One region of the Arthrobacter sp. UYEF36 genome, then DNA from elsewhere that is predicted to be linked to it. Evidence: riboswitches for the same ligand, from Rfam matches in the RefSeq annotation. Region 1 holds a riboswitch; each other region holds the start of a gene.
What was found. A riboswitch is a leader RNA that binds a small molecule or an ion and turns the genes downstream of it on or off. The one in region 1 is predicted to bind S-adenosylmethionine.
Positions count from the first base shown of each region.

Region 1 (3,265 bases):
CCAGGAGCGGATCGCACCAGTGCCAGGCCTGGGCGACGGTGACGAGGTCGAACGCCCCCGCGGGCAGCCCGGTGTGCTCGGCGGTACCCTCGACGGCGGTGACGCCCGGAAGCGTCCGGCGCAGCTGTTCCAGCATGTCGGCGGACGGGTCCACCGCGACCGTGTGCAGGCCGCGCACGGCCAGCAGCGCGGTGAACTTCCCGGTTCCGGCGCCGAGGTCCGCGGCGTCCCTGGCGCCCCGGGGGACCAGCCAGTCAGCCGAGTCGTCGGGGTACCCGGGACGGACGCGTTCATATTGTTCCCCGCCGTCCTGGAAACTCTGCCCCAGCTCCTGGCGCCGTTCCTGATGCAGTTTGGGTCCGCCGCGTGCCACGTGCGATCTCCTTCGGCAGGTCCGGATGGTACCTTTCGAATTTACCGCACGCGGCAGGGTCGGTGATTCCCGGCCGGGACAGCGGACTCCCCGGCGGGGGAGCTGTCAGTCCTGCGTGCAGGGGGCAGCGCCGGCGGTGCCGGGCGTGTTGGGGGCCCAGTGCGGGTAGCTGCGGGTGTCGTTGGACGGCACCCAGCGTCCGGCGTCCACGACATAGTCCCAGCCGAGGCCGGTCCGGCGCAGTTCCTGGAGGGCGGCGAGAAGGCGCTGGGCGTCCTCCAGCCGGGACCCCACACCGAAACTGGCCCGCAGCGAGCCCGAAGGGAGCCCGAGCCGCCGGAGCAGTGGGTGCGCGCAGAAGCGGCCGTCGCGCAGCCCGATGCCGTGTTCGGCCGACAGGTACGCAGCAACCAGTCCCGCGTCGTAGCCTTCCACCGAGAAGTTGACGACGCCGATCGTGCCGGTGCCGGTACCGGCGGCGTTGCCCGGCCCGGCGCCCGCCGGAGAGCCGAAGGAGGCACTGTCCGAGAAGATTTGGTGGACCGTCACACCGTCAATCCGGCTAAGGCCCTCGACGAGGAAGGACCGGATGGCGTTTTCGTGCGCGTGCCACTGGTCCACGTCCAGATCGGCGATCACCTGGGTGGCCCGGGCCAGGGCCGCGGCGCCGAGGACGTTGGGGGAGCCGCCTTCATGCCGGGCCGGGCCGGTGGTCCAGCTGACGCTGTCAATCCTGGCGTCCTGCACGGCTCCGCCGCCGGCCAGATGCGGGGTGCCGGCGTCGAGCCAGTCGGGCCGGCCGATCAGAACCCCGGCGCCGAACGGTGCGTAGAGCTTGTGCCCGGAGAAGGCGAGGTAGTCGACGTCGTCCGCGGCGATGTCGATCCGCCGGTGGGGTGCCAGCTGGGCGGCGTCCACGACGATCCTGGCGCCGTAGTCGTGGGCCAGGGCGGCCAGGGCCCGGATCGGCAGGATCTCGCCGGTGACGTTGGAGGCGCCGGTCACGGCGAGCAGGCTGACGCCGCCGTGGGCGAGTTCCGCGCGGAGCAGTTCCAGCGTGGCGGCGAGGGTGGGGGCAGCGATGACGCTGCGGTGCGGGACGCGCTGCCACGGCAGCAGGTTGGCGTGGTGCTCGATGTCGAGGTACAGCACCTCGCCGGTGTGCACACCGTCGACGGCGGGCAGGCAGCCGGCCAGCAGGTTCAGGGAATCGGTGGTGTTCCGGGTGAAGATCACCGCATCGTCCGGCCGGCCGCCCACGAATTCCCGGACAATGGTGCGGGCGTTCTCGTAGACCGAGGTGCTGATCTGCGAGGCGTAGCCGGCGCCGCGGTGGACGCTGGCGTAGTAAGGCAGGATCTCGTTGAGGTAGGCCGAGACCACGGACAGGGCAGGGGCCGAGGCGCCGTAGTCCAGGTTGGCGTAGCGGACGTGGCCGCCTTGGATGAGCGGTGCCTGGATCTCGGCGCCGGTCACGGCGGCCAGCGGCCGTCGGGCAACGGCGAACCGCGCATCGGGACGGGCCGGGCTGGCGCCGGTCTGAAAGTCAGGGGTGGCAGGAATGGTGGCAGTCGTCATGGGACCTCGCTCGAAAAGGACCCCACACACCGGGGATCCGCGCTTGCCGGGTCCGTTCCGGACCGGCCAGGTCGTCACCCGGGGCACCCCACCGCGAATGGAGGGTTGCCGGCCAGCAAACCGGGGTTTAGCGCTGGCACTCGTGACCTGCTCCGAGCCTAGGACATGCCTGCCGCCGCAGAAAAGGCGGGGCATGAATGTGAAGTGCTTTGTTACGCGATGCCGCCGGAAACTGCAGAACGCCGCCGGAAAAGTCTAGAGCAGGTCGTCCAGGCCCGGGTTGAGGCGCTTGAGAACCTCCGAGTGCAGGATGGAGTTGGTGGCGAGGGCGTTGCCGCCGAACGGGCCGTCTTCGCCTTCGAGGGAGGTGAAGCGTCCCCCGGCCTCCGTGACGATCGGGACCAGCGCGGCCATGTCGTAGAGGTTCAGTTCGGGCTCGCTGGCGATGTCGACGGCACCTTCGGCCACGAGGCAGTAGGACCAGAAGTCGCCGTACGCGCGGGTGCGCCAGACCTTCTCGGTGAGGTCAAGGAACTCGTCGAGGTTGCCGCGCTGCTTCCAGCCGCCCAGGCTGGAATAGGACAGGGAGGCGTCCGAGAGCTTGGAGACGTTGGAGACTTTCAGCCGGGTGGCGGCAGCCAGCGAACGGCCCATATAGGCGCCGGCGCCCTTGGCGGCCCACCAGCGCTTGCCCAGCGCCGGGGCGCTGACGACGCCGACGACCGGCTCGCCCTCGTCGACGAGGGCAATCAGCGTGGCCCAGACCGGCACGCCGCGGACGAAGTTCTTGGTCCCGTCAATCGGGTCGATGATCCACCGGCGGGAGCCATGGCCGGAACTGCCAAACTCCTCGCCGAGGACGGCGTCGCGCGGACGGGAGCGGGAGAGTTGGCCGCGGATGGCCTCCTCGACCGATTTGTCGGCGTCGGTTACCGGCGTCAGGTCCGGCTTCGTCTCAATCCGAAGGTCGAGTGCCTTGAAGCGGCTCATGGTCTGGGAATCTACGGAATCTGCCAGTACATGGGCAAGGCGCAGGTCATCGTTGTAGCTCGAAGCGGGTTGACTCATGGTTCCAAACTACCGCCAAAGCGGGCTGCGGGGCGGGAGGCCACGGGCCTGCGCCGCCGGATGCGGCCGGGCACGGGGCGGCTGACGGCCGGGGAGCTAGGAGACGGTGCCCAGTTCCTTGACGTCCTGGGCTTCCATCCGCGGGTCGGTGCCCAGCAGGCGGCGGAGCGAGGCGAGCCGGGCGGGGCCGGACTCGCCGGCATGGCCGGCGGCCACCCAGGCGTCCACCCCGCAGTTGACGGCGCT
Region 1 covers NZ_JBEPOX010000001.1:583,709-586,973, forward strand. The annotation lists gene ABIB29_RS02785 (class I SAM-dependent methyltransferase) at 1-373, opposite strand, end outside; gene ABIB29_RS02790 (aminotransferase class V-fold PLP-dependent enzyme) at 479-1,951, opposite strand; SAM riboswitch class IV at 1,986-2,099, opposite strand; gene hisN (histidinol-phosphatase) at 2,207-3,019, opposite strand; gene rsgA (ribosome small subunit-dependent GTPase A) at 3,116-3,265, opposite strand, start outside.

Region 2 (3,265 bases), on a different contig from region 1:
CCCCCGCCCCCCCCCCCCCCCCCCGGCGGTGCTCAGGCGGTTTTGGCCGCGCGGAATCCGGCGTCGAGGTCGGCGAGGATGTCGTCGATGTGCTCCAGGCCCACGGAGAGCCGGACCAGGCCCGGGTTCACGCCGGCGACGGTCTGCTGTTCGGGGGAAAGCTGGCTGTGGGTGGTCGACGCCGGGTGGATGACCAGCGAGCGCACGTCGCCGATGTTGGCCACGTGCGAGTGCAGTTCGAGGGCGTCGACGAAGCGCTTGCCGGCCTCCGCTCCCCCGGCGATGTTGAAGGCGACGACGGCGCCGGTCCCCTTCGGGCCGTACTTGCGGCCGCGCTCGTACCAGGGGCTGGACGGCAGCCCGGCATAGGCGACCGATTCGACGTCGTCCCTGGCCTCGAGCCATTCCGCCACCTTGGTGGCGTTGGCGACGTGCCGCTCCACGCGCAGGCTCAGGGTCTCGAGGCCCTGGGCGATGAGGAAGGCGTTGAACGGGGACACCGCCGAGCCGAGGTCGCGCAGCAACTGGACGCGCGCCTTGAGGATGTAGGAGAGGTTGGCGCCAAGGGCGCCGTCCTTGCCGAGGTCCCGTGCGTAGACCAGGCCGTTGTAGGTGGGGTCGGGGGTGTTGAAGCCGGGGAAGCGTTCCGGGTCCTGGCCGAAGTCGAAGTTCCCCGAGTCCACGATCACGCCGGCGATGGCAGTCCCGTGGCCGCCGAGGTACTTGGTGGCGGAGTGCACCACGATGTCCGCTCCCCATTCGATCGGCCGGATGAGGTACGGCGTGGAGAGGGTGTTGTCCACGATCAGCGGGACCCCGGCCTCATGGGCCACCTGCGAGATTCCCTCGATATCCAGCACGTCCTGGCGCGGGTTGGAGACCACTTCGCCAAAGAACAACTTGGTGTTGGGCTGCACGGCGTCGCGCCACTGGGCCAGGTTGTCCGGGTCCTCCACGAAGGTCACGGAGATGCCGAACTTTTTCAGCGTGTGCGCCAGCAGGTTGTAGGTGCCGCCGTAAAGGCTGGGGCTGGCCACCACATGGTCGCCGGCCTCGGCAACGTTCAGGATGGCGAAGGTCTCCGCGGCCTGTCCGGAGCTCAGCAGCAGCGCCGCCAGTCCGCCTTCCAGGCTGGCCACCCGCTGTTCCACGGCGTCCTGGGTGGGGTTGCCGATCCGGGTGTAGATGGGGGCGAGTTCGGCGAGGGCGAAGCGGTTGGCGGCACTTTCGGCACTGGGGAAGACGAACGACGTCGTCTGGTAGATCGGCAGCGACCGGGCGCCGGTGGCGCTGTCCGGCTCCTGGCCGGCGTGGATCTGGCGGGTTTCGAAGGACCAGGCACTGGACATCGGGACACTCCTTAGGGGACCGGGCACAGACAGCCCCGGAGCCCCTCGGCCCGGGTCTGCACTGGCGCCGCGCTTGCCCTCCGGCGGGCGCCGGACGGCCAGGTCTTCACCCGCGGCACCCCACCGCGTGACGAGGGTTGCCGGCCAGCTAGCCGGGGCTGTGCGCTGGCACTCATGACCTGACCCCAGTCTAGGAACCGGTTCCGGGCTGTGGATAGCTTTGTGACGAAGATGAAGTTACGCGGGCGGCGGGGCGCAAAAGACCGGCCACTTCCCCGCCGTGACGCGGGGCCGCGCCCGGCCGGGAGCCCTCAAAAATGACATCCCACCACGGTTAGGAGAGCCTAAGCTGAGAGCCGGATCACAAAGTGTCAAGATGAGGGCATGCGCATGGATCACGTCTCTTACGCCTGTGAACAAGATGGCCTCGCTGCCACCACCGAACGAATTGCGTCTGCCCTCGGCGTCGAAGCCGTTAAGGGCGGAGTACACCCCCGATTCGGGACCCGCAACATGATCATCCCGCTCGCGGGACACAAGTATCTCGAGGTCGTGGAGGTCCTGAACCACCCCGCGTCCGACAAGGCCCCTTTCGGCCAGGCCGTCCGCGCCCGCTCCGAAGCAGGCGGCGGCTGGATGGGCTGGTGCGTCGAAGTTGCCGACCTCGCCCCGTTCGAGGAACGGCTCGGCCGCGCCGCCGTCAACGGCAACCGCAAGTTCCCCGACGGCCGCGAACTGGTCTGGAAGCAGATCGGCATCCTCGGGCTCATCGCCGATCCCCAGGTCCCCTACATGCTCAAGTGGGAAGGCGATCCGGAACTCCACCCGTCGAAGGCCTACGAGAGCAATGTCAAGATGTCCGCCCTCACGATTGCCGGCTCGGCGGAGCGTGTCACCGAATGGCTCGGTGTCCCGGTCGAGAAGCCGCTGGAGGACGTGGCCGTGAACTGGCTCGCTCCCCGTGGGACGCCCGGCATCCTCTCCGTCACGTTCGAGACGGCCTCCGGAGCCGTCACCATCTGACGCTTCACCGCCCAACACTTCGGCCGCCATCAGCGGGTGCCAATGACGTCACCCACCGATGGCGGCCGATAACTTTTTAACTCACCGCCCGCGTCTGCCGACTTTTAAGGGCAACGCGGGGTCACTTCGCGCCCGTCCGGAGGCTCCGGATGGGCGCGAAGTGACCCCGCGTTGCTTTGTGGACGCTCAGCCCAACCCGATGGACCGGCCGAAGAGGCTGAAACCGACGAACGCCACGATGTCCAGCACCGCGTGGGCAACCACCAGCGGCATCAGGCGGCGCGTTTTTGTGTAGACCAGCGCGAAGATGACGCCCATGATGGCGTTGCCGATGAACGGCCCGAAGCCCTGGTAGAGGTGGTAGCTGCCGCGCAGCATGGAACTGGTGAAGATGGCCAGCGGCAGGCTCCAGCCGAACTTGCCCAGCCGGTCCAGCAGGTAGCCCACCACGATCACTTCCTCCACGATCCCGTGCCGGATCGCGGAGAGGACCAGTACCGGCACGGTCCACCAGTAGGAGTCCAGCGCACTGGGGATGATCGCCGTCGTAATGCCCAGCGCCCGGCCCGCGGCGTAAAGTCCCAGCGACGGGATGCCGATCAGCGCCGCCAAGGCGAACCCCTGCAGCAGGTCCCTGCCGGGGCGGGCGAAATTGAGCCCCAGTTTCTGGAACGCCGTGACGCCGTGGCTGCTGCCGCCGGACAGGCCGGACGTCCGGTGGTCGGTGAGGAAATAGAGTGCCAGGACCACCGGCACCAGGGCGAAGAAGATATCCAGCAGCTGGTAGGTGAGATCGAAGTATTCGCGGCTGCTTTGCGAACGGTTCAGGGTGGAGGTCCCCTCCGCCAGCGGCGCCCGGGTCAGCTTGTCCAGCAACTGGACGACCGAGTATA
Region 2 covers NZ_JBEPOX010000018.1:104-3,368, forward strand. The annotation lists gene ABIB29_RS19235 (bifunctional o-acetylhomoserine/o-acetylserine sulfhydrylase) at 33-1,349, opposite strand; SAM riboswitch class IV at 1,414-1,529, opposite strand; gene ABIB29_RS19240 (VOC family protein) at 1,734-2,372, shown strand; gene ABIB29_RS19245 (CPBP family intramembrane glutamic endopeptidase) at 2,559-3,265, opposite strand, start outside.
Region 2: it holds a riboswitch for S-adenosylmethionine, as region 1 does, so the genes downstream of both, ABIB29_RS19235 (bifunctional o-acetylhomoserine/o-acetylserine sulfhydrylase) here and ABIB29_RS02790 (aminotransferase class V-fold PLP-dependent enzyme) in region 1, are expected to answer to the same signal.

Region 3 (3,265 bases), on a different contig from region 1:
CGCCTGGCCGAGGTCGCGGGTCAGGTCCTCAAGGTCCTCAAGGCCCACTGAGAGGCGCACCACACCGTCACTGAGCCCGATCGCCGCCCGCCCCCCGGGCCCCATGGCGCGGTGCGTTGTGGTGGCCGGGTGGGTGATCAGGGACTTCGAATCGCCCAGGTTGTTGGAGATGTCGATAATCCGCAGCGCATCCAGCAGAGCGAACGCGGCCTCTTTCGCCGAACGACCGGCGGACGGGGAGAGTTCGAAGGTCAGAACGGTGCCGCCGGCTTTCATCTGCCGGGCAGCCAGATCGTACTGCGGATGGGACGGCAGCAGCGGGTACTTGACCCAGCTGACCGCGGGCTGCTGTTCCAGCCATTCGGCCAGCCGCAGCGCGGAGGCGGAGGAGTGGTTCACCCGCAGGGACATGGTCTCCAGCCCCTTGGTCAGCACCCAGGCGTTGAAGGCGGAGAGCGCCGGGCCGGTGTGGCGCATGAGCTGCTTGACCGGGCCCTCGATGAATTCCTTGGTGCCCAGGATCGCCCCGCCGAGCACCCGGCCCTGGCCGTCGATGTGTTTGGTTCCGGAATACACGATCACATCGGCGCCGAGCTCCCCGCAGCGCTGCAGCAGGGGGGTGGCGAAGACATTGTCCACGACGACCGTCGCCCCGGCGGCGTGCGCCAGCCCGCTCACGGCGGCGATGTCCACGATTTCCTGCATCGGGTTCGACGGCGACTCGAAGAAGACCGCCGTCGTGGGCTCCGACAGCGCCGACCGCCACTGCTCCAGGTCCGGGCCGTCCACGAAGACCGTCTCGACGCCCCAGCGGGGAAGGATTTCGTTGAGGATCACGAAGCAGGATCCGAACAGCGAACGGGCCGCGACCACCCGGTCGCCGGCGGCCAGCAGGGCGCCGAGGGCAGTGAAGACCGCGGACATGCCTGAGGCGGTCGCGAAGCAGGCCTCGGTGCCTTCGAGCAGCCGGAGCCGTTCCTGGAAAGTGGCCACCGAGGGGTTGCCGTAGCGGGAGTAAACGAAGCGCTCGTCCTCGCCGGTGAAGGCGCGCTCCGCGGCGGCTGCGGATTCGTAGACGAAGCCGGAGTTCAGGAAGACCGGTTCGGACGTTTCCTGGAAGCCGGTGCGGTCGAGTCCGCCGCGGACGGCCTGGGTGTCGGCGCTCCAGCCGGCGGCATCAGGGTTGAAGGTCACTTAGTGCTCTCCGAGGTTGGTGGGCAGGCCGCGGTTCTTCCAGCCGTTGACAGTCCGCTCGCCGTGGCGGTCCGGTTCGCCTTCGAAGCCCTCAAGAACGTTGTAGGAGACGAAACCGGCGTCCGTCGCGGCAATCGCCGCGGCAACGGACCGGGCGCCCGAACGGCAAAGGAAGACCAGCTCGGTGCCTTCGCCCCCGGGAGCCTGCAGTTTCAGCTGCTCAACGAACTGCGAATTGGGGATGCCGCCGGCCAGGTTCCACTGGATGAAGAGCGGGTCGTTCCGCTTGCTGCCCGCGGACGCGGTGTCGGGGATGCCGATGTGGGCCCATTCGCCCTCGGTGCGGACGTCCACCAGGATGGCGCCGTCCTCCAGCTTGGCCCAGGCCTCCTGCGGGCTGAGGTCCCCGGCGTAGCTCACGCGTGGCCCCCGCCGTCGAACTCAAGGTCATCCACGGCGTTGGCGACGGCGGCATCGGCGCTGGCGATCGCCGCCGGCAGCACGACGGCCTGCGCCACGATGACGCTGCTGCCGTTGAAGGTGGCGGTCGCGCTGCCGTGCAGCACGTAGCCCTCGGCGAGGGCGGCCGAGACGCGCTCGCAGAAGGCGCGGTCATCGGGGCCGGTGAACAGGCGGTAGGCCAGTTTTTCCTCGGCGGCACCGGGGACTGCGGGGGACGGGGCGGGTGCTGTCCCGGGGACAGCGGGGGCGGACGCGTCAGGCACGACGGATCTCCTTCTTTCTTTCACGCTTGCAGCTCGAATGGTCGATATGCCGAGTATTCACCTGAGGCACCCCGCCGCGAAAGGGAGGGTTGCCGACCGGCCAGTCAGGGCTTGGCGCCGGTTCTCATTACTCACCAAAAAACGTAACACCTGCGACGCCGGCCCGCACCGCCGCCGTCGTCATGTTAAGTAACGCTCCTCCCAGCAACGCGGGGTCAGATACGGCCCATCCGGCGGCCCCGCATGGGCGCTAGGTGACCCCGCGTTGCTTTGGAGGCGGGGAGGACTACTCGATCGTGGCGTAGAGCGCGTTGAGCTCTGCGGTGAGTTGCCGGCGCAGCTCGGGGGTGCCGATTTCCTTGCCGTCGATGCGGTTGACGGGCGCCAGCAGCCGGATGCTGGAGATCAGCCAGACGGCGTCGGCGTCGTACAGGTCGCGGGGCTCCAGCGGGCCGTAGCCCAGCTCCCAGCCGGCGGCCTTGGCCGCGATGAACAGGGCACCCTGCGACGTGCCGGGCAGGATCCCGCTGTCCAGCTGGGGCGTGATCAGCCGCCGGACGGTGCGGACCCCGCCGGCGCCGTCGTCGGAGGTCTCCAGGTGCGCGAGCAACACGGTCGACGTCGGACCCTCCAGCACACGGCCGTCCGCGGAGGTGAAAATAACGTCGTCCGCACCCTGGGCATGCGCGTAGCGGAGCGCGGCCATGTTGACGGCGTAGGACAGAGTCTTGGCGCCCATGAGCAGCCACGGGGCCCGTTCCCCGATGTCGCTGTCGTAGCCGCGGTCCAGCAGGATGACGTCGACGCCGGTCTCGCGCTGGCGCCTCCCGGCGGACCCGGGGGCGGAGGCCTGGACCCAGCAGGTGGGCGTGCCCGCGCCTTCGACGCCGCGGGTCACGAGGAGCTTGACCACAAGCTCGTCGTCCTCGACGGTCCCGGCGCCCGGCACGTGCTGGCGCCGGAATTCGCCGATCGCCGTCGCGATGGCCCGGCGCCAGGTTTCCTCCGCCGGGATGTCCAGCTCCAGCAGCCGGGCCGACCCGGCCAGCCGGTCCAGGTGCGCCTGGAGCTTGCGGGGCTGCCCGCCCACCGCAAGCAGCGACTCGAAAACCCCGTCGCCGCGGGTGGCGCCCTGGTCCGTCGCCATCAGCTGCGGCCGGGTGGCATCGGCCAGCCGGCCGCCGTCGAATGCCGGATCCAGGAAGACCAGCACCGGGACAGGGGCGGGAGCGGCAGCAGGAGAAGTCATGGCTTCAGCTTAGTGCGGCTCACTGCGGCGGGCTGCGGGATAGGATTTGACCGTTGCCCGTTCCGGAACTGTCCCGCGGGTCTGGAACTTGAGGGGT
Region 3 covers NZ_JBEPOX010000010.1:61,334-64,598, forward strand. The annotation lists gene ABIB29_RS14910 (O-succinylhomoserine sulfhydrylase) at 1-1,194, opposite strand, end outside; gene ABIB29_RS14915 (rhodanese-like domain-containing protein) at 1,195-1,614, opposite strand; gene ABIB29_RS14920 (DUF1737 domain-containing protein) at 1,611-1,838, opposite strand; SAM riboswitch class IV at 1,937-2,051, opposite strand; gene ABIB29_RS14925 (aminodeoxychorismate lyase) at 2,206-3,168, opposite strand.
Region 3: it holds a riboswitch for S-adenosylmethionine, as region 1 does, so the genes downstream of both, ABIB29_RS14920 (DUF1737 domain-containing protein) here and ABIB29_RS02790 (aminotransferase class V-fold PLP-dependent enzyme) in region 1, are expected to answer to the same signal.